One region of the Devosia sp. T2-14 genome, then DNA from elsewhere that is predicted to be linked to it. Evidence: riboswitches for the same ligand, from Rfam matches in the RefSeq annotation. Region 1 holds a riboswitch; each other region holds the start of a gene.
The links. A riboswitch is a leader RNA that binds a small molecule or an ion and turns the genes downstream of it on or off. The one in region 1 is predicted to bind cobalamin.

Region 1 (7,564 bases):
TGATCCAGGGATGGCCGGTCTCGAATAGCATGGTCAGCATCTTGCGCCAGAGATCGAGCGCCTTGACGGTGCGGGAGACCTTGAGCTGGCCGGCGGCGGCCTTCGCTTCATAGGCCTCGTATGCGCTTTTGAAGGCGGGGCCGTAGAGATCGTGCAGGTCGGGCGTTTCATCGGGCGAGAACAGGGTCCAGTCGCCGCCCGCCTCGACGCGCTCCATGAACAGGTCCGGCACCCAATTGGCGGTGTTCATGTCATGGGTGCGGCGGCGGTCGTCGCCGGTATTCTTGCGCAGATCGAGGAATTCCTCGATGTCGACATGCCAGGTTTCGAGATACGCGCAGACCGCGCCCTTGCGCTTGCCGCCCTGGTTGACCGCGATGGCGGTGTCATTGGCAACCTTGAGGAAGGGCACGACGCCCTGGCTCTCGCCATTGGTGCCCTTGATATGGGCGCCCAGGCCCCGCACCGGCGTCCAGTCATTGCCCAGGCCGCCGGAATATTTGGCGAGCAGGGCATTGTCCTTGATCGACTTGAAGATGCCGTCGAGATCGTCGGCGACGGTGGTCAGGAAGCAGGAGCTGAGCTGCGGGCGCAGCGTGCCGGCATTGAACAGGGTCGGGGTCGAGGCCATGAAATGGAAGCTCGACAGCAGGTCGTAGAATTCGATGGTGCGGGCCTCGCGGTCGATCTCGCGGATGGCCAGGCCCATGGCGACGCGCATGAAGAAGGCCTGCGGCAGCTCGAAGACCTGCCGTTCGACATGCAGGAAATAGCGGTCGTAGAGGGTCTGCAGGCCCAGATACTGGAACTGCATGTCGCGCTCGGGCTTGATGGCGGCGGCGATGCGCTTGACGTCGAAGCGGGCGAGCTCGGGGTCGATCAGCTCATGTTCGATACCGCGCTGGAGGTAGGCCGGGAAATAGTCGGCATAGCGGGTTTCCATGTCCGCCTGGGTCGCCATGTCGGGGCGGCCGGAGACGAAGGTGAGGGCTTCGCGGCGCAGCTTGTCGAGCAGCAGGCGGGCAGACACCAGGGCGTAATTGGGCTCGGTTTCCACCAGCGTGCGGGCGGCGAGGATCGGGGCCAGCGCCAGCTCGTCGAGCGAAATGCCGTCATAGAGATTGCGGCGGGTCTCGGCGAGGATGGTCTGCGGCGACGTGCCCTCGAGGCCGGCGCAGGCTTCCGCGACCACGGTGGCGAGGCGGGCTTCATCGAGCGGGGCGAGGCGGCCATCGGCCAACGTCATGCGCAGGGCGGAGGCCACGGCCACCGGCGCTGTGGTGGCGGCGCGGGCGCGGGCGCGGTCTTCGCGATAGAGCACATAGGCGCGGGCGACCTTCTGGTGCTCGCCGCGCATCAGCGCCAGCTCCACCTGATCCTGCACGTCCTCGATGTGGAAGACCCGGCCGTCCTTGGCGCGGCGGGTGAGGGCGGTGGCGACCTCGTCGCTGAGCCGGGCGACGGTCTCATGCACGCGGCGCGAGGCGGAGGCCTCGTGTCCCTCGACGGCAAGGAAAGCCTTGGTCAGCGCCACGGCGATCTTGGCGGGATCGAAGGGCACGATGCCGCCATTGCGCTTGAGGATGGAATAGCCGGGCTCGGCTGATGCGGATTGGGATGGAAAGGCTGTGATCTGCGACATTGGACCCCCGTAGGTGGATGGCGGGGGCAACAGGGCGCGCAGAGGCATGACCAGACGGCCAAGCGGCGACGCGACCAATCGGGACACCCCGCCCATGGACGTTTTGACCTGTCGTGGCAGGTATCTGGCTTGCCCGGGATGCGGGCTTTCACAGTTGCGGGGGCAGCGCTGGACTGGAACATTGAGTTCGCACCAGCTTCCCTATTATCACCCGTCCTTGCGATCCGGGTAACCACGACACACTACATGTAGTGGTCTAGTTCGGGATTCGCGTCAATGGCTTGTCGAGGGCGACATCTGCATTTTTGTTCGGCTGACGCTCTGCTATAGAGCGGGCTCGCGCAGCAAGGCCCGGAACAGCATGTCCCTTCTCAACGATCTTTCCCTCCAGGCCATCATGTCGCGCCTCGCCGCCGGGCTGCTTTATGCGGCGTTTCAGGGCGGCTTGCTGACGCTGCTGATCGCGCTGCTGCGGCGCGAGGAAGGGGAGAAGGGCGACCGCTTCAGCTTCAATCCACTCGATCATATTTCGATGCCCGGCATGGCCATGGCGGTGCTGTTCCGCACCACCTGGATCCGCTATCACGCGCCGCAGCCGGAATCGCTGAAAGGCGGGCGGCTGGCGCTGGTGGGGATTGCGCTGGCCGTGCTGGCGGCGAGCCTGGCTCTGGTGCCCCTGCTCGATGGCGTACGCCAGCTGATTGCCACCTATGTGCCGCGCACGGCGGGCTATGCCATGCTGCAGGTGGCGGTGGCCTTGCAGGAGATCATCCTGATGTCGGTACCACTCAACCTGTTGCCGCTGCCCGGCCTGATCGGCGGGCTGTTCCTGTTTGCGGCGATGCCGGAGAGGGCCAGGCAATGGCGGCGCCTGGTGGTGCCGGTCAATGTCGTGCTGGTGCTGGCGCTGGTTGCCGGCTTCGTGCCGAATATGGGGCCGATGCTGGCCCCATATTTCTCCCGTCTCTAGACGCTACTGCGCCATGCTCAGATCGGCCATGATCTGGGTGATGGTGCCGTCATCGGTGAGCTCGGCGATGGCATTGTCGACCTGGCTGCGCAGATAGGTGTTGCTGCTCGCAATCAGCGCACCGACCTGCACATTGGCGGCTGGCACCGGATCGAGCGCGGCCACCTTGAGGTTGGCAGCGGCGGGGTCTTCGGCCATCAGCTGGGCCAGGGCGGGCTGCCAGAGCAGCATGCCGGCCAGCTTGCCTTCAAGCAGCCGGGTGAGCATCAGCTTGTTGTCGGCATAGGGCAGGCGCTTCCAGCGCTGGTCCTTGGGACGCTGCAGCATGGTGGTGGCGAAGACGCGTTCACCCAGGCTGGCTATGGCGGTGCCGATGGTGCTGCCGACCGGAATATCGCCCAGTTTGGTGTAGGACGGGTCGGCGACAGCGAGCACGAAGGGCACGTTCGCATAGGGGCGGGTCACCGCGGCCCATTCGGGGAATGGAGAATTGGGCTGCACCGCGACACCCATCAGCAGGTCGCAGTCATTGGTCAGGTGCACCTGCATTTCGGCGAGATAGCCGTCGCCATCGAGCGGAAAACCGCGCAGCGCCGGAACATATTCGACCTTGAGGAACAGCGCGTCGGCAATGGCCTGGGCCACGGCGCGGTCAAGCTTACCGCCGGGGCTGAAGTCATCGACGCAGGCGCGGATATTGTTGCCCTGCAAACCGCGCTGCTGGTTGAGCAGCTGCTGGGGCAGGACCTGGGCCTGGGCGGGCAGGGCCAGCAGGCAGACGGCGAGGACGGACGCCAGACGGGTGAGCAATTTCATTTGGGTCTCCTGAAAGCAGGAAGGGGGCCTCGCGGCCCCCTTCCAATCATTACTGCACCAATTAGTTCTTGGGCAGCTTGTAGACGAAGATCGAGTTGCCCGTGCCCGAGGGAAGCGGAACTTCCGGGAAGGCCGAGGCGATCGAGCCCGCTGCGGCGCTGAAGCCGGTCGGGATCACGATGTACTGCTCGCCATCGAGCTCGTAGGTCATCGGCGAACCGCCGATCGGGGCGTTCAGGCGCTGCTGCCAGAGAACGTCACCGGTCTCCTGATCCCATGCCTTGACGTAGCGGCCAGCGTCGCCGCCGATCACCAGACCACCACCGGTCGCCAGGAGCGACGAGGTCATCGAAGGACGCTGACGGACCTTCCAGCCTTCGCCTTCCGACTTGGTGGTGCCAACCTTGATGGCTTCCACGAGGCCAGCCTCGGTGATGCCTTCAGGCAGAACGCGCGGGCCAAACTTCATTGCGCCGGTGGCGTTGCCAGCGGTGAACTCGGTCTGGGTAGCCGAAACCGTGTTGCAGGCCTCGGTGAGCGGGACGTAGAACTGCTGGGTCAGCGGGCTGTAAGCGCCAGCCTGCCAGAGCTTGCCACCGGACACGGAAGTGCAGATGAGCGCTTCTTCGCCGAGTGCCTTGACCATCAGGTCTTCGTTCGGGTGAACCGTACCGTCTTCGTCGATCTTGGTGACCGAGTTCTGGTACACGGTTTCCTGCGACCAGAGATACTTGCCGGTGTCACGATCGAGAGCGAAGAAGATGCCGTTCTTGCCGGGGACCGACACCATCAGGTGCTTGGTCTCGCCGCCTTCTTCAACGTCAACCAGGACGCGCTCGAACGGGGAGTCCAGATCCCAGTTATCGCGCGGCATGTGCTGGTAGTACCACTTCAGCTCGCCGGTGTCGGCATCGAGTGCCAGCGACGAGTTGGTGTACAGCACATCGCCATCACCCGAGCCACGGATCAGCTCAGCATAAGGAGCCGGCATGCCGACGCCCCAGAAGGTGGTGTTGGTGCGAGCGTCATACGAGCCCGTTGCCCACGGCGTGCCGCCCCAACGGTTCTCGGGGGGAACTTCACCCCAGCTTGCGCCCTGCGCAGGGTTGTTCGGATCATCCAGGGTGTTGAAGCGCCAGAGTTCTTCAAGCGTGTTGAAGTCGTGCGCGACAATGTAGCAACCGCCGGCAGTGCCCGAGATCGAGCAGCCCGAGATGGCCGAGATGATCTTGTTGTTCACAACGATCGGGCCAACGGTGTAGCTGTAGCCCTGGTTGTAATCGAAGGCCTGAACTTCGCGCAGGACCTTACCGTCCTTTGCGTTCATGACGATGATGCGAGCGTCGACGGTGGTCAGGACCACGGTGTCTTCATACAGCGCGATCGAGTTCTTCTGGCGGCGCGACTGGTAGAGCTGGTAGCCCCATTCAGCCGGGATCTTGGCCAGAGCCGGGCGGTATTCCCAGATCAGGTCGCCGGTACGGGCGTCGAGTGCCTGCACGATGTTGTTGTTGGTCTGCAGGAACAGCACGCCGTCGTTCATCAGCGGTGCGGTTTCCTGGATGCCAACGTCGGCCATCGGCCAGGCCCAAGCGAGCTCGAGGTCCTTCACGGTGTCGCGGTTGACCAGATCAAGCGGGCTGTAGCCCTGGTTGTCCAGCGTACGGCGCCAGGACAGCCATGCGGAATCGGGGGGATTCAGGACCATGTCGTTGGTGACCGGTGCGTAGTTTTCACGCACGCCCTGAGCATGAGCAACACCCGCAAGGGTGGTCAGGCTCACCGTCAAAGCCAGTGCGACCTTGAAGAAGTTCTTGTTCATTCTATTCCTCCGCTCTGAGCATTCCATCGAGTCCGAAATCCGGGCCCTTTGCCAATGTCTCAAGGGTAAAAATCAAACTGATCAGTTCTTGGTGGGAAGGGTTTTGCCCCAGGTGTAAGCCTGAGGTACGCCCGCTGCTTCTGCCGGTTCCGGAAGGATGGATGGCAGGGTCTTGCCCCAGGTGTAAGCCTGAGGAACAGCGGGGGCCGCTTCGGTGGAGGTAGCAGCCGCGTCGGCTGCGGGGGCAGCAGATGCAGTGCTGGTCACTTCGGCAAGCTTGATGCTGTTGAGAACATCAGGCGCCGCGGTGAGAGCGGTGTCGCCGGGCTGAGCACCATTGACCTTCAGAATGTAGGCCATGATGTTCACATAGGTCTCCTCGCCGAGGAGGCCCGGAGCCTGCGGAGGCATGGCTGCGGAGATGTAGCCATACATGCCGGCAGCGGTATCGAAGTTGTGCATGACTTCGAGGCCCTTGAGTGCGGGTGCGTCAGGACCGAGAAGCTCGGCGCCGTGACACATAGCGCACTGGCCATCATATTCCTTCTGCCCGGCATCTGCCTGGGCTTCCGTGAATACCTGCGCCTGCGCCTGCGAGGGCAGGGTCTGCAAGACCATGCCCGAAGACATGGCGAGGGCCATGCACGCGACGATGCGCGTGGATCTGCTTTTCACAATCGTCTCCCTAAAAAGCTGTTTAACGATATCACCGCGGGGGCGAACGATGCGCCCGCGATTTCCGCGTGGTGAATTCCCGGAGGATACTCCCTCCCGCTATTGAGAGAACAGTACTAAAATATTCCTCCATGGAGGCAAAAAATGCTCTCCACGGGGCGGAGGAATATGGCAGCGCCGTCAGCGACTGTCGGGCAGCTTATAGCGGCTGGCAATGTCGTCCTGCACCCCGTTGACGGCGAGTTTCCCCATGCTTTCGCGCATGGCGCGCATCAGCGTCGCGTCGCCTTTCCATAGCCCGAAAGCGAGCTGAAAATGGCCCAATTGTGACGGCGAAAGCCAGTCGATCCGGGCCTCTGGCACGTCGAGGCTCGCCAGCGTCAGCCAGTCGCTGATCGCCAGTTTTGCCTGCCCTGAGGCGAGTGCCGCGACCAGTTCTCCCGAAGAATTGACTGGCAGGATTTGCAGCCCCTCGGCGCGCAGAAAACGGCTCAGCGCGAGTCGATCCAGCGACGACGGACCGGGAAAAACCGCGACCGCGTCACCGCGCTGCGGCATTATGTCATTGCGCGACATGGACGCCCACCCGTTGGAACCCTCGGTTGGCAGCAGCTGCAGGAAGCCGCGGGTCGCCGCATTGTCTACCACGCCCCCGGCAATGACCTGGCACTGCGCCCGGGTGAGTCGCCAATTGCGCGGATTGAAGTCGGCGCCGATGGCCGGGCTGCGGTTGATGGCGAGGCGCACGCCGAGGTCGGCCGCAATCTGCTGCAGCAGCTCGACATCGTAGCCGGGATGGGCCGCATCGGTGGTGACCAGCGGCGGCGCGGCCTCGGGCAGGCAGACCCGCAGCACGCCGCTTTTCTGCACTTCGGCTAGCGAATTGTCGGGCGGCAGGAAGGTCACCACGAACAGCAGGCCCATCGCCACGGCCAGGTTGACGGCGACGGCGCGCGATCGCGAGAAGCGGCGGCGTTGCGGCGGTTGCGGGCTCTCGCTCATGTGCGTTTGAAATCCAGCAGCGCCACCACGAAGAAGAACACCGCCATGCCCCCGATAATGGCCGGGCCGAGCAGCGGGTTGAACTGGGTGAAGCCGATCAGCACCCCGCGCAGCGCATCGACCGCATAGGTGATGGGATTGATCTCGACCAGGAAGACCAGCCATTCGGGATAGGTGGCCGCCGTCTGGGTGCGGGTCAGCGAGGGATCGAGCGGAAAGACCGACGAGGAGCAGAAGTAGAGCGGCAGGATGATGGTGTTGGAGAACACCCCAAAACCCTCAAAGCTGCGCACCCGCGCCGCCAGCAATACGCCGAACGAGGTCAGCCCGAAGGACAGGCAGAACATCAGGCACAGGGCCAGTCCCACCTGTTCCCAGCTCAGTGTCACATCGGCGAAGCGCGCCAGGATCAGCACGAGGAAGCCATGCACGGTGGCGACGGTGCTGCCGCCCAGGATCTTGCCGAGCAGGATCGCCCATTTGGGCAGCGGCGACACCAGCACCGCCCGCAGGAAGCCGAATTCGCGATCCCAGATCATCGACACCGCGAACAGGATCGAGGTGTACATGATGTTCAGCACGATGACGGCGGGGAACAGGAACTGCAGATAGGTGAAGGGAATGACGAAGCGCACTT
Region 2 (7,564 bases), 1.1 Mb from region 1:
GCAACTTAGGACAAGCTTCAGTTGCTGGAGGGAGCGATACTTAGGCGTCAACGAGACACATAGCTGTGCACGGTCTAGCGAACAGTTCAAAGAAAGGGTGTATTCCTCGGTCCATTCGGGGTTTATCGCCATCGTAAGGGCAGACAAACCTAAGTCCCATGGCGATGCCCTTTTCTTGACGCGATCAATCTCGGCGGTCACAAGTCGATCAGGACGGCTCTCCCGAGCTAAAACGCGGATCATGAACTCCTCCGCAGTCGGTTCGTCGTAGTAACTGTGCTCGGAAACATCCTTTTCGAATAGTCCGGAGAAGCTGCTCGCATCGAACGTGGCGAGCACCCCGTCAAATATCTGGCCAACCAACGCATTTGCGCCCTCTGGCGATGTCATCCGTTCTTCGGCCCTTTCCAGCAGCTCCTCAAATGTCGGTGTAGCTGGGGGTTCGATAGGTACCGGCGATGCGTGATCAATAGCTATCGAAGTCGAACTGCCCCATTCCTTCGCAAGGCGTTCTTTGAAACCTGCCAAAATAGCTGCATCCGATACCAAGGCCTCTCGCCCGGTGCCTTGATTGAAGAAAAATGGCGTCTGATCGTCATTCTCCAGGAAATCGTCACGGAGCGTATTGGCAATGTCGGAGTAGTAAACCGTCCCTTCGGTCTTTCGTACGCTCGCCTCCAGAAAAGCCCTCGTAAAAGCACTTAACTGCTCGCCGCCCCAAGAAGTCTGATCATCCTTCGAAGAGGAGAATTGCAGAATGTTGCGCAAGCCCTCCTTGACGACGGGATGCGTAGTTCTTTGGGTCTTAACAAGCAACGCACCAGAATAACAGGCGTCGATCACCTTCACGAGCAGCTTGGGCGCGGCAGGTCGTAGCAAGTTCAGCACCTCGGTATGTGACACTCCAGTCTCGTTGGGCCTCCCCCCGTCAAAAGTAGTGCCGCAATAGAAGAGGTCGCCGCCGATCTGAGCTCCGTGTCCAGAGAAGTAGAAGAATATCTCCTCATACTCGCCAGTAGGCAAAAGAGTGGTGCGCAGTAGGTCACGCATGGCGTCTGAATCGACGTCTGTCCGCGCGTAGACATTGTCGAAACGCCCAGTGGCCTCGACAAGGGCGGTCATGGCCTTCACGTCTTCGGCACAGCACGCCAGATCGTCCTCTTGTTCATAAGCCGCATTTCCAATCAGAATGGCTATCGATGTCAAATTACTCTCCGGACGCCGACAAGGTCGAAGAAGTACTTCAACCTGCCGGCACACGAGAGCGCAAGCTTGTATGGCCGAGCAGAAGCGACGAACTCTCCTGAATGCTTCTTTGAGAGGCGTGAAACAACGTGTCGCGGATCTGCCCTGATATGCAAGTGGATGAAGCAGGTCCGCTCTTAGGCGCTGGTGTCTCTAGGGAAAACGCCCGCAATGGGGTCGGAAGCGGCCTCATTGCTCACCCGGTCCTTGCCCACAATGCGGACGAAGCGGCTTCTGGTCAGCGGGCGTCCGGCAGGGAAATGGTCGCTGTCATGAAGGTCACGGCATTGCCCGCCAGCTGGACGCTCTCGTTCATCAACTCGCAGTCCAGCCACCCGCCGCGCGCAGAAGCTTGAAAGGCCATCAGCCTGTCACGGCCCAACTTCGTACCCCAATAGGGCACCAGCGTTGCATGTATGGACCCTGTAACCTGATCTTCCGGAATACCGGCTCCGGGTGCAAAATAGCGCGAGACGAAATCTGCCGGTTCCCCGCTGGCCTCCACTCCCGTCACCACGAGACCGACCGAACCAAGCTTCCCGATTGCGTTTAGGTCAGGCACGAAGGTGCGGACGGCCTCTGCACTGCCGAGGTCCGCAAATATGTTCTCGAAATTTCGGAAAATACTGACGGGTGGCTCAGAAAAAATGTCCGCTATTTCCGGCGGCAGACGCTCGATGGGCTCAGGGTCCAGCCGGGGAATGTCGAGGCGGTAGCCCCTCTCTGCTTTTGATACCCTCAGCTCACCGACACGGGTATGAAAGACAAGATCGGAATCCGCTTTGTGTTGGGTGAAAAGTATATGCGCCGTTGCCAGTGTGGCATGACCGCAGAAATCAACCTCATGAGCAGGGGCGAACCAGCGCAAATCCCACGCTCCGTCCGGGCGTCGTTTGGCAAAGGCAGTCTCGGCAAGGTTGTTCTCCTGCGAAATCGCCAGCATCAGATCGTCCGGCAGCCATTTCTCGAGCACGAGAACGGCGGCGGGATTGCCCCCAAAAAGTTGATCGGTAAAGGCATCGACCTGGTACATGCGCATGGAAAAACCTCACCCTGGACTGCGTCTCCACACCTTATAGCGAGAAACAGCGACCGGCGGCCATGGACCGCCAGCAGAGGAAACCGCTTATGTTCGGCACGAACACCAACCCCTGACCCGGCCTTACCTGACCCGATCATAAATCAGGGCGAGTTCCCCCTGTTTGCCGGCATCGCTGCGCGTCAGGGCCCATTTGCCGCCGGGGAGCCCGTCTTCGAATAGCCGTTCGCCGCTTCCGGCGATTTCGGGGCAGATCATGAGGTAGAGCCGGTCCATCATATCGGCGGCGAGCAGCGCCTTGATAATGCTGGCGCTGCTATTGACCAGAATATCGCCCTCGCCCTGCTGCTTGAGGTCCGCAATCACCTCGGCGGCCGGGGCATTGACCAGTCTGGTCCGCGCCCAGGGGCTGGTTTTCAGCGTCGACGAGAACACCACCTTGTCGACGCCCACCAGCCACTTGGCAAAGTTGCGATCGCGCGGGTCGGCCTGTTCATTATCGGCTATGGTTGGCCAAAAGCCCAAAAACCCTTCGGCATTGGTCCGTCCCAGCACCGCCGTCGTGGCATTCTCCCAGATGCGGGTCATGTGATCCCGCGCCGTGTCCGTGATCGCATAGGGCACGATCTGGCTGAGGTCGGTGGCGCCACCCGGGCCGTTATAGCGCCCATCGAGGGTGAGGCTCAGATTGGCGGTCACGCGGCGGCCATTCAGCTTGGTCATTTCGATGCTCCTGTTCCTGCGACTGCGGCCTGCAACTGGTCAAGGACCTGGTTCCAGCCTGTTTCTATGCCGGCGATGAAAGGCAGTGCCTCCACCGTCGTCTCGGTGATGGTCATGCCCAGCTGCATCAGACTTTGGCCGGGGGCGACTTCGCTCAACGACAGGTCGTAATGCGCCGTGAACGCCGCCCCGCCCGCCGCGTCAAGCACGGTGAGGTCAAACACCAGCCGGTTGGGCGCTTCGGCCAGCACGACCTGCCCTTCGGAGCGATGGTGTTCCCCTGCCCCTTCATAGTCGAGCACGACGCGCCCCTCCGGCCGGGGCTCGATCAGGCAGCGGATAGCCTTGAGCGATGGCGGCGCCCACCAGCCTGCCAACAGGTCAGGATCGATCCAATGCTGCCACACGCGATCAGCCGCGTGCGGCATGGTGCGTTCGAAGACAAAGCTGCGCCCATCGGCCCAGCGGTCCCTGTCGGCCTCTGTGGCGTCGGCCTGGATGGCCGCCCAATAGCGTTCGACGATGTCCCGCGCCCCACGATGCGTTTCCGCCGTTGCCAGCAGCTCGTCCAGCCCGCCGCGCACTGCCAACAGGGGTCCGGTTTCGATGGCATAGACCCGGCGCTGGCCGAGCGGAAACACCGTTGCCAGCCCCGCCTGCGCGAGGGTCTGCAGGTGCTTTGTCGCCTGCGGCTGCCGCAGTCCTGTGATCTCGACGATTTCTCCAACCGAGCGCGGCCGCTCGGCCAGCAGCTCGAGAATGCGCCATCGTGCGTCGTCACCAAAGGCAGTCGCTATCTGTTTCATTCATATATATTCACAAAACAGAATATTCCTGTCAATGAATATAATTCACCCATCTTGCCCTCCCCGCCCCATCATGCGAAGAGACCAGTGCTTTGGTTCCGCCATGACGCGCGGATTAAAAGGGAACACGGTGCGGACTACCCATCAGGGGCCAATACCGTGGCTGCCCTCGCAACTGTAAGCGGCAAGCCTTTCGCAGCAAGCCACTGGATCCCCCGGGATCCGGGAAGGTAGCGAAGGGCGTTTGAGCCGCGAGCCAGGAGACCTGCCCAGGCAACACCATGAAGTCGGGCGAGGTGTCCCGGCAGGGGGCAGGCAATGAACACGCCAGAATGCTGCGCGCGAACACGAGTCACTGCATCCACGAACAGGGATGCACGGCCGGATGCGGTTTGACGCCCAGGACTTTTCTCTTTCGACACACGATCTGATCGGGCTCTCGTCATGAGGGTCGATATCGCCGGGTTTACCCGCGGCGCGAAGTCGCTCGATCACCGGGCCGTCCTTGCCTATTGCGCCCGCATGGACGCGCTGGGCTATGACGGCATCTGGTTCAACGAGTTCCACTTCCAGCAGCCGCCCGATCCCTATCCCTCGACGCTCCTTTTGGCGGCAAGCATTTTTGCGCGCACCGAGCGGATGCGGGTCGGCACCTCGATTGTGGTGCTGCCGCTCTATCATCCGTTCCTGCTGGCCGAGCAGGTCGCGCAACTGCATTGGCAGAGCAGCGGACGGTTTGATTTCGGCATTGGCCGGGGCACCTTCCCTGCCACGTTGCAGGCGCTGGGGATCGACGCTGCACAGTCGCGAGACCTCTTCGAGCAATCCTTCGCCCTGATGCAATCGGCCTGGCACGGGCCAACCCTTGTGCCCGAAAACAGCGTCTGGCCCCCTTCCAGCCATGCCGTCGGCCCGCTGCTGGCGCCGGGCGAAACCGTGCCGGTCTACCTGGCCGGATCCACGCCCGAAACCATCCGCCTCAGCGTCAGCCACCGGCTGCCCCTGCTGCTCAGCCTTGAACCCTCCGAGCAGCGCCAGCTTGGCGTCTATGACGACCTGACCGGCAATACGAGCGGCCGTTACCCCGCCGACTTTTCGATCTCGCGCTACGTCACCATCGCACCCACGCGGCAGGTGGCGCTTGCTGCTGTCGATGCCCTGCTGCCCCGGCTTTATGAACGGCGGCGGCGCTACGCCATTGCCCAGAACCGGCCGCTCGACACCATCAAGCCCATCGACCCCGCTGTTTTCCTCACCCAGCAGATGATCGCCGGCAGCCCCGGCGATTGCCTGGAGCAGCTCCTCGCCCTGCGCGCCGCGACCGGCATCGACAGCATCCGCCTGATCTTCAACTGCAACGGCGAAATTGCCGACGACGAGGCGGAAGCCATGTCGACCCTGTTCGGGCACGAAGTGCTGCCCGCCCTCCAAGCCCTTCCCCCGATCTCAAGCGAACCAAAGGACACGCCATGACCACTATTCTCTCACGCAGTATCAGGCTCGGCAGCGCACTGGCGCTCGGCGCGCTCCTGCTGGCCGCGCCCACCTCGGCGCAGACCTTCCCGGTCACCGACGACAATTGCGGCGTCGCCACCGTTTATGACGCCGCCCCGCAGCGCGCCGTGACGCTTTCCAACAACGCCACCGAACTGATGCTGGCGCTGGGCCTCGAAGGGCAGATGGCTGGCACCTCCTACATGGCCAATCTCAAGATCAGCCCGGCCTATGCCGATGCCTATGCGACCATTCCGGTCCTCTCCCCGCTGGTCGCCACCACCGAGGAACTGCTCGATGCCGAGGCGGACTTTGTCTATGCCGGCTATCCCGACGGCTTCAGCGAGTCCCGCCACACCCGCGACCAGCTGCACGATCTGGGCATGCAGACGCGCCTCAATGTCGAGGGCTGCAATCTCGGCAGCTTCGGCTTCAATGAACTCTTCGCCGAAATCCGCTCGGTCGCCACGATCTTCGGCGTCGCCGAGCGCGGCGAGACGGTTGTCGAGAGCCTTTCCGCCCGCCTCGATGCAGTCAAGACGGCGCTCGAAGGCACCGAGCCACTCTCGGTCTTCATCTACAATGGCGGCGAGTCCGCACCCAATGGCGTGCTGGGCAATACCCTGCTCTCGCAGGCCGTGGCCGCTGCCGGTGGCGACAACATCTTTGCCGATGTGGCCAAGCGCTATGGCGAAGTGAGCTGGGAGCAGGTGGCCGAGCGGGAGCCCGACTTCATCGTGGTCTTCTATTCCGGCACCGCCGGCGGCCAGGTCGTTGCCGATCCCGATACCGAACTCGGCCAGGCCCGCATTGCGACGCTCAAGGCCACCCCGGCCATCGCCAACGTCCCCGCCATTCTCAACGACCGCTTCATCCTCATCGATTCCGTGCAGGGCCAGCCCGGCCCCAGCACCGTCGATGCGGTCGAGCGCCTGGCCCGCGCCTTCCACCCGCAAGCCTTCGCCGAATAGAGCCCGACCCCATGAACCTGCGATCAGACCTCACCCCGCCCATCGACCAAAGCCGGCTGCTCGCCGTGCTGCGGTCGAGCAGGGCCGACCATGCGGCGGCCCAGCCCGCCGCAGGCCCGGTGCCGCCATTGCGGCAGGCCTCGCGCCTGTCCTATGGCGCGGCGATGGTGATGCTGGTCGCAATCCTGCTCGTTCTGGCAATGGCCGGGCTGATGTTCGGCTCGGTGCATGTGCCCGCGCCCACCGCGCTCGGGGTGCTGGTCAACGGCCTCTCCGGCGCCGAAATCGTGCCCGCCACCTGGCGCGGCGTCTATGACACGATCATTCTCGAAACCCGCATGCCGCGGGTCATCCTCGCCGGCATTGTCGGAGCCACCCTGGCCGCGACCGGCATGACCATCCAGGCCATCGTGCGCAATCCCCTCGCCGGTCCCAGCATATTGGGCGTCTCATCCGGCGCGGCCACCGGCGCGGTCATCGTCATGCGCTGGGGCCTGCTCAGCCTTGGGGCCTTCACGCTCTATTTCTCGGCCTTTGCCGGCGCGCTGGTCACGCTGATCATTGTCTTCTGGGTGGCCCGAACCGGCGGCCAGATGACGCCGACCCGGCTGGTCCTCGCCGGCATCGCCATGAGCTCGGTTCTGAGTGCCGCCACCAGCCTTCTGGTCCTGACCTCGCCCGATCCGCAACTGGCCGCTCGCGTGCTGTTCTGGACCCTGGGCGGTTTCGGCTCGGCGCAGTGGAAGCTGCTGCCTCTGCCTGTCGCCGCGCTGGTGATCGGGCTGGGCATCATGCTGGTGCAGGCCCGCCGGCTCAACCTGCTGATGGCGGGCGACGAAAGCGCCGCCGCCCTCGGGCTCAACATCCACCGCTTCCGGCAGGCCATGTTCGTGCTCACCGCCGCGCTGACTGGGGTCATGGTCGCGGTCTCGGGCGTAATCGGCTTTGTCGGGCTCATCGTGCCCCATATCGTGCGCTTCCTGATCGGCGCCGACCACCGCCGCGCCCTGCCCGCCGTGGCGCTGGTGGGCGCCAGCTTCACCATCGGTGCGGACCTTGTGGCGCGCAGCGTCATTTCCCCGCTCGAGCTGCCGGTTGGCATCATCACTGCGCTGGTGGGCGGCCCCTTCTTCATCTGGCTGCTGCGCCGCGATGCCAAAACCGGGGAGCGCCGCTCATGAGCATCGAACCGGGCAGTCTCAGCCTCAACAATGTCAGCTTTGCCGCCGGCGGCCGGACGCTGGTTCGCGACATTTCCCTCGACGTGAAGCCCGGCGAGATGGTCG
Region 3 (7,564 bases), 360 kb from region 1:
AAGCGCATGACCACGATCACGACCACGACGATCATGCTGAGGCTGACATGCACTTCTGGCTCGATCCACAAAATGCCGCGCTGATGGTGACGCAGATCGCGTCGACCCTTGCCGCAGCGGACCCCGAAAATGACGCTGCTTACGAGGCCAACGCCGCCGCAGAAATCTCGGCGCTGGCGGTCCTGGAGACCGAAATCGCCGCCACTCTGGCTCCGGTTGCCGACAAGCCCTTCGTGGTCTTTCACGATGCCTATCAGTATTTTGAGGCGCGCTTCGGCCTCAACCTGGCGGGGTCGGTCACCGTCACGCCGGACGTGATGCCGGGCGCCGCCCGTATCGATGAGCTCAAGGCGCGGGTCGCCGAGCTGGGCGCCACCTGTGTCTTTGCCGAACCCAATTTCGAGCCGGCCATCATCGGTGCCATTACTGAAAATACCGGCGCCAAGGCCGGTGTGCTCGATCCCGAAGGTGGTGCGCTGACCGAAGGGCCCAACCTTTATCCCGAGCTGCTGCGCGGGCTGGCCACCAGCCTCGTTGATTGCCTGAACTAGTTTGATGGGGCGAGGGGGGCCCCTCGCCCTTATTTCAATGGGCCGCGGAAAATGAAGAAAGCGCCAAGGGCGATCAGCCCAAAGCCGATGCCGTGGTTCCATGTCAGCTTCTCGCCGAGGTAGAACGCGCTGAACAGCACGAAGACCGATAGTGAGATAACTTCCTGGATGGTCTTGAGTTCGGCGCCGGAATAGACGCCGTAGCCGATGCGATTGGCCGGAACGGCGAGCCAGTATTCGAAGAACGCGATGCCCCAGCTCACCATGACCACGACCCACAGCGAGGCTGCGGGGAATTTGAGGTGCCCATACCAGGCAAAGGTCATGAAGACGTTTGAGGCGATCAGCAGCCCGATCGGGGCCAGCACAGCGACGTTGAAGCCCAAGGCTTCCTCCTGAAATCACCGGCAACTCCGGCCCGGCTATCTAGCCATGGCCGGCGCGCCGCGAAAGCGGATTTCAGCGCAGATTCTTGGTTGGCTGCTCCAGTCCGAAGATATCATCGGTCAGGCTGTCCATGCGCTCGCGGATCAGCGCCTGGGCGTCATAGACGCCGCGGTTGTAGAAATACGCGCCCATCTTGTCGACGAAGAACATCATCAGCATTTCTGCTGGGATGGCGCCGATATCCTGGTCCAGCTCGTCGCGGAAATAGTCCTGGATCTCGCCCACGATGGCCTTGGTTTCTTCGCGGCTGAACTTGATCGGTTTCATAGGGGTCTCCTTTGCCTCACTCATATCGTGAGTCGCCGGTGGCGGGCGGGGCGGGTTCGGCGACACTGTGCCACTCGCTTTGCCCTTGCCATTCGGAGCCGTTTCCGATCATCGGCGCCCCCCGACTATCCCCAGCCTGAATCCATTGATTGACCCGCACCCCTCGGGCGGCGTAACTCTGGTCTTGTGTTGGTTCCCCGCGTCCGTAGTGGCAAGGGGATACCCTTCCCGCCGTATCCGGCAGGAAGGAAAGGGAACACGGTGCGACGTACCCATCAGGGCGCAAAACCGTGGCTGCCCCCGCAACTGTAAGCGGTGCGCTCCTCTCAAAAGGCCACTGATCGCGAGCGATCGGGAAGGCGAGGGGAGCGGCAATCACCGTGAGCCAGGAGACCTGCCAGCACCTTAGCCGGGCTCAACGCCCAGAACCATTACGCACGGAGGGTGCTGCTATGACGACCGCGACCAACGTTTCGACTGGTATCCAGTCGCTTTCTCTCTCCCAGCGCCTGATCGCAGGCTCGCTGGCCCTGATGCTTGGCCTGACCCTGCTGGTCGGCACCGGCTTTGCGGGCGACTATCGCCTGCACAACGGCGCGCACGACACCCGTCATGCCATGGGCTTCCCCTGCCACTAAGGCAGAACAGAGAGAACCATCATGTTTCGCAATCTGTTTTTTGCTGCGCTTGTCGCAGCCCTTTGTGCTGGCCTGGTCAATGCCGCCATCCAGCAGTTCCGCATCACGCCGCTGATCCTGCATGCCGAGACCTTCGAGGGCGAAGGCGGGCATAGCCACGGTCCGGGTGAGGCCGAGCACACCCATGACGCCGCTGCCACGACGGCCGCCGAGCCCGAGGAGTGGGCGCCGCAGGATGGCTTCGAGCGCACCGCCTATACGACGTTGGCGACCCTGCTCGCCGCGGCCGGCTTCGCGCTGGTCATCGGCGCCGTCTCGCTGTTTGCCGGCATTCCGATCACTTTCGCCAATGGGTTCCTGTGGGGCATTGCCGGCTTTGCGGCCTTCTCGCTGGCCCCGGCCTATGGCCTGCCGCCCGAACTGCCGGGCATGCCGGCGGCCGAAGTGCTGCCGCGCCAGATCTGGTGGGCGGGCACGGCCCTGGCCACCGGCGGCGCCATGCTGCTGCTCGCCAAGACCCGCGCCGGCTGGGCCTTTGCGATCGCCATCGCCCTCGTGGTTATCCCGCACATCATCGGCGCCCCTGCTGCGCCCGATGAACCAAGCGCCGTTCCGGCCCATCTCGCCGCTGAATTTGCCGCCGCCACCCTGGGCACCGCTTTGGTGTTCTGGCTGATCCTGGGCACCGTCTTCGGCAAGCTCAATGACCTTCTCGCTGCCCGCAGCGCCAACCCCGCGGGAGCCCTCGCATGACCACCAAGATCCCCACCACCGTCATCACCGGCTTCCTCGGTGCCGGCAAGACCACTCTCGTGCGGCACCTGCTCGCGCACGCCCCCAAGGGCAAGCGTATCGCCCTGATCATCAACGAGTTTGGTGACCTCGGCGTCGACAAGGACATCCTTGCCGGCTGTGGCGACGAGACCTGCCGCGAAGAGGACATGGTCGAACTGTCCAACGGCTGCATCTGCTGCACCGTGGCCGACGAGTTCATTCCCACCATGCAGGCGCTGCTCGCCCGCCCCGAAAAGTTCGATCACATCGTCATCGAAACCTCCGGCCTGGCGTTGCCCCAGCCGCTGATCCGCGCCTTCAACTGGCCCGAGATCAAGGCCCAGGTCACCATCGACGGCATCGTCACCGTCGCCGACGCGGCAGCGCTCGCCGAAGGCCGCTTTGCCGCCGACGAAGCCGCCGTCGACGCCCTGCGCCGCCAGGACGAAATGCTCGACCACGAAACCCCGCTGGGCGAGCTGTTCGAGGACCAGCTCTCGGTGGCCGACCTTGTGATCGTGAACAAATCCGACCTTGTCGAGCCGGAAATGCTCGACAAGGTCGAGGCCAACCTGCGCGCCGAAATGCGCCCCGGCGTCGGCCTGATCCGCGCCCGCAACGGCCATGTCGATATCGCGGCACTGCTCGGCATGGGCATGGGCAGCGAGGACGATATCGCCAACCGGCCCAGCCATCACGAGCTCGAGCATGGCGGGGAAACCCATGAGCATGACGACTTCGACAGCTTCTCGATCCGCCTGCCCGAAATCGCTGGCAAGGATCAGCTGCTGGCGGTGATCGAGCAGACCATCCGGGACCACGATGTGTTGCGCCTCAAGGGTTTCGCTGCGGTTCCCGGCGCTGCAGCGCGGCTGGCCATCCAGGCCGTCGGTCCCCGTGTCACCGCCTATTTCGACCGTCCCTGGAAGGATGGCGAAGTGCGCGATACGGCGCTTGTGGTGATCGGCGAGACGCCGCTCGACCACGGCGCCATCACCAAAAGCCTAGAACAGGCAGCAGCTTAGGAGCGAGCAATGAGCGAAATCACCAAGGACAGTAACGGCACCCAGCTCAACGATGGCGATGCCGTGACCCTGATCAAGGACCTCAAGGTCAAGGGCACCTCGGTGACGCTCAAGCGCGGCACCCTGGTCAAGAATATCCGCCTGACCGACGATACCGCCGAAATCGAGTGCAATGCCGAGAAGGTCAAGGGTCTCGTGCTGCGCACCGAGTTTTTGAAAAAAGCCTGACACTGTATGCACTTACTCTCTGCACAGGCCGGCGCTATCCAACAGGAAGGCGAAGCCATCGACCTCAACCAGCGCCCCGGGGCGCTGGTCTTCGCCTCTTCCGCCGATAGCGAGCTGGCCATGCTGGCCGGCGCCGCCGACCGGGCGGGCGAGGACGAACTCCGCCTCGCCAACACATTGCGGCTGACCAATAATCTGTCGGTCGACCTGTGGCTTGAGCAGACCGTGGCCCATGCCCGGCTGGTCGTGTTGCGCCTTATCGGCGGCGCCGCCTATTTCCAATATGGCGTCGATGAGCTGACGGCTTTGTGCAGAAATCGTCGAATTCCGCTGGTTCTGCTGCCTGGCGATGCCAACCCCGATCCCATCCTGCAAGAGCGCTCCAGCGTCCATCCCGATGACTGGACACGCCTGCATTCCCTGTTCATTGCCGGTGGCCCCGACAATGCCGATACGATTTTGCGGGCCTTCAACACGCTCGCCGCCAGCACGCATGGTCGTGCAGCAAGCTTGCAGATTTCTGGCGGATTTCTTGCTGAAACTGCACCTCAGCCCTTCGCCCGCTTCGGCGTGTGGCATCCCGCGACTGGCATGACCGACGAAGCCGGCCTGCGCGCCCTGCACGGCGACGGTCGAGCCCATGTTCCGATCCTGTTTTATCGCGCCGCGCTCGAAGGGGCGGGGACTGCGACCATCGAAGCGTTGATCGCCGCGATCGAGGCGCGTGGCCTCGCGCCGGTGCCGCTGCTGGTCTCCTCGCTCAAGGAAGCGGCCTGCGTCCGCTTCGTGCAGAATGCGCTGGCCGCCTTTCCGCCGGCGGCGATTTTCAACCTCACCGCTTTCGCGCTCGGTATCGATGGTCTGGCGCCCAGCGCCAACCCGTTCTCGGGTTCCGATGCGCCGGTGATCCAGCTGGTCCAGTCAGGCCGCTCGGAGGCGCAGTGGCTGGCCGATAGCCAGGGGCTCTCGTCCAAGGATATGGCGATGTATCTCGTCATGCCCGAAGTGGATGGCCGCCTCGGCGGGCTGCTGGTCGGTCACAAGGCCGACGCCGTCTGGCACGAACGCTGCCAGGTGCCGCTGAGCGCCTATGCCCCCGATCATTCCGGCATCGACCGGGCCGTAACCCTCGCCGCCAACTGGGCCCGCCTGCGCGCCACGCCGCGTGGTGAGCGCAAGATTGCCCTGGTCCTCGCCAACTATCCCCTGCGCGACGGCCGGCTGGCGAATGGGGTTGGATATGATGCCCCGGCCTCGACGTTGGAGATGCTGCGGGCGCTGGATGGGGCAGGTTATGCCACCGGAACTCCGGAGGCACTTACCCCCGAGACCCTCATCGCCCTCCTGCAATCCGGGCCGACAAATGCGGACCCCAAGCGGGGCGTGTCGGCGGCGGTGTTGTCGGCGGAGCGGTATGCGGAGCTGCTGGCGGGACTGCCGGAGGCGATCCGCGAGGCGGTGACGGCCCGTTGGGGCGCGCCGGAGGCCGATCCGTTTGTGCGGGGGGATGTGTTCCACCTGCCGGCGCTGATGTTTGGCAATGTGGCGGTGCTGTTGCAGCCGGGGCGCGGATATCAGCTCGATGAAACGCTGAGCTATCACGATCCGCTGCTCGTGCCGCCGCATGCCTATATCGCGGCCTACCTGTGGCTGCGGCATGAGTTTGGGGCGCATGCGTTGATCCATAACGGCAAGCACGGCACGCTCGAATGGCTGCCGGGCAAGGCGACGGCGCTGGATGCGGCGAGCTATCCCGATGCGCTGTGGGGGCAGTTGCCGCACCTCTACCCGTTCATCGTCAATGATCCCGGCGAGGGTACGCAGGCCAAGCGCCGGACCGGCGCTGTGATCATCGATCATCTGGTGCCGCCGCTGACGCGGGCGGAAACCTATGGGCCGCTGAAAGATCTCGAGGCGCTGCTCGATGAATATTATGCGGCATCGGGTATGGACCGGCGACGGCTGGCCGATCTCAAACGGCGTATTCTCGATTTCACCCGCGATGCGCGGCTGGATCGCGATATCGGGCTGCCCGAGGATGAAACCGAAGCGCTGATCAAGATCGATAATTTCCTGTGCGACCTCAAGGAAGCGCAGATCCGCGACGGGTTGCATGTGTTCGGGCAGTCGCCGCAGGGCGCGCTTGAGCGCGATCTGATCGTGGCGCTGGCCCGCGTTCCGCGCGGCGAGGGGCCGGGCGAGGCCTCGCTGATCCGGGCGCTGGCAGATGATTTGAAGCTGGGTTTTGATCCGCTGACGGTGAAGCTGGGGACGGCGTGGGTGGGGCCTGTGCCGAACCTTGGCTCCGATACCCCCACCCTCACTCCCTCCCCACAGGGGGGAGGGAAGCCTGCTCCGCATTTTGTTGCGGCTTCTGAGCAAACCACGGCGCAAGCGGCTCCTGCGCATCCCTCCCCCTTGTGGGGAGGGAATGAGGGTGGGGGTATTCGCACGCTCGGTGACGTGGTGGAGCGGCTGGAGCAGCTGGCGGCTGAGCTGGTGGATGGCACGCGCACGGCACCAAGCGAATGGGCTGCCACGCGCGCGGTTCTCGAAACGGTGGAGAGCATCATTCGGCCGCGCCTCAACAAATCGGGTCCGGCCGAAATGGCGGCGCTGATCGATGGGCTGGATGGCAAGTTTATTGCGCCGGGGCCATCGGGCGCGCCATCGCGCGGGCGGCTGGATGTGCTGCCGACGGGACGCAATTTTTATTCGGTGGATGCGCGGGCGGTGCCGACGCCAACGGCGTGGGAACTGGGGCGCAAATCGGCCGAGAACCTGGTGTTGCGCCACTTGCAGGACCATGGGCACCATCTGCGCTCGGTGGCTCTTTCGGTGTGGGGCACGGCCAATATGCGCACCGGTGGCGACGACATTGCCCAGGCGCTGGCACTGATCGGGGCGCGGCCGACCTGGGACCCCGGCTCGCTGCGCGTTTCGGGCTATGAAATCATCCCTCTGGCCAAGCTGGGACGGCCGCGTGTCGACGTGACGCTGCGCATTTCGGGTTTTTTCCGCGATGCGTTTCCGGCGCAGATCAGCCTGTTCGATCGGGCCATCCGCGCCATCGGCGCACTTGACGAGCCGACAGAGGAAAACCCGATCGCGGCACGTATGCGCACCGATGCCCTTGGTCTGATGGCGGAGGGGCAATCGGAACGCGACGCGGGGCTGGCTGCCGGGCACCGGATTTTTGGCTCCAAGCCGGGTACCTATGGCACCGGGCTCGGCGCGATGATCGATTCCGGGACCTGGACCAGCAAGGCCGACCTTGCCGGCCGCGCGCTCGACTGGGGGCAATATGCCTATGGGGCGCAGGCCTCGGGCACGCCCGAGCGGGCACGGTTCGCCGCGCGGCTGGGGGACATCGATGCGGTGATCCATAACCAGGACAACCGCGAGCACGACCTGCTCGACAGCGACAATTACTACCAGTTCGAGGGCGGGCTTTCGGCGGCCGCCGAAACGTTGAGCGGGGTCAAACCCGCCGCCTATCACAACGATCATTCCCGCCCCGAACGGCCGCTGATCCGCACGCTTGGGGAAGAGATTTCCCATGTGATGCGCTCGCGTGTCGTCAATCCGAAATGGATCGCCGGCATGCAGCGCCATGGCTATCGCGGGGCGTTTG

Region 2: linked by a shared signal. The riboswitch ahead of ACZ5WT_RS02955 (LLM class flavin-dependent oxidoreductase) and the one ahead of ACZ5WT_RS08425 (ribonucleoside-diphosphate reductase subunit alpha) in region 1 are both predicted to bind cobalamin.
Region 3: linked by a shared signal. The riboswitch ahead of ACZ5WT_RS10170 (CbtB domain-containing protein) and the one ahead of ACZ5WT_RS08425 (ribonucleoside-diphosphate reductase subunit alpha) in region 1 are both predicted to bind cobalamin.

Annotation. Positions count from the first base shown of each region.
Region 1 covers NZ_AP027921.1:1,703,482-1,711,045, forward strand. The annotation lists gene ACZ5WT_RS08425 (ribonucleoside-diphosphate reductase subunit alpha) at 1-1,642, opposite strand, end outside; cobalamin riboswitch at 1,741-1,894, opposite strand; gene ACZ5WT_RS08430 (hypothetical protein) at 2,004-2,612, shown strand; gene ACZ5WT_RS08435 (substrate-binding periplasmic protein) at 2,616-3,428, opposite strand; gene ACZ5WT_RS08440 (outer membrane protein assembly factor BamB family protein) at 3,490-5,250, opposite strand; gene ACZ5WT_RS08445 (c-type cytochrome) at 5,332-5,925, opposite strand; gene ACZ5WT_RS08450 (substrate-binding periplasmic protein) at 6,106-6,927, opposite strand; gene ACZ5WT_RS08455 (ABC transporter permease) at 6,924-7,564, opposite strand, start outside.
Region 2 covers NZ_AP027921.1:603,245-610,808, forward strand. The annotation lists gene ACZ5WT_RS02935 (caspase family protein) at 1-1,206, opposite strand, end outside; gene ACZ5WT_RS02940 (PhzF family phenazine biosynthesis protein) at 1,484-2,284, opposite strand; gene ACZ5WT_RS02945 (dihydrofolate reductase family protein) at 2,408-3,007, opposite strand; gene ACZ5WT_RS02950 (metalloregulator ArsR/SmtB family transcription factor) at 3,004-3,813, opposite strand; cobalamin riboswitch at 3,890-4,100, shown strand; gene ACZ5WT_RS02955 (LLM class flavin-dependent oxidoreductase) at 4,258-5,286, shown strand; gene ACZ5WT_RS02960 (ABC transporter substrate-binding protein) at 5,283-6,278, shown strand; gene ACZ5WT_RS02965 (FecCD family ABC transporter permease) at 6,290-7,459, shown strand; gene ACZ5WT_RS02970 (ABC transporter ATP-binding protein) at 7,456-7,564, shown strand, end outside.
Region 3 covers NZ_AP027921.1:2,067,538-2,075,101, forward strand. The annotation lists gene ACZ5WT_RS10155 (zinc ABC transporter substrate-binding protein) at 1-551, shown strand, start outside; gene ACZ5WT_RS10160 (DMT family protein) at 581-877, opposite strand; gene ACZ5WT_RS10165 (DUF2164 domain-containing protein) at 1,011-1,265, opposite strand; cobalamin riboswitch at 1,439-1,681, shown strand; gene ACZ5WT_RS10170 (CbtB domain-containing protein) at 1,718-1,903, shown strand; gene ACZ5WT_RS10175 (CbtA family protein) at 1,925-2,656, shown strand; gene cobW (cobalamin biosynthesis protein CobW) at 2,653-3,702, shown strand; gene ACZ5WT_RS10185 (alkylphosphonate utilization protein) at 3,712-3,930, shown strand; gene ACZ5WT_RS10190 (cobaltochelatase subunit CobN) at 3,937-7,564, shown strand, end outside.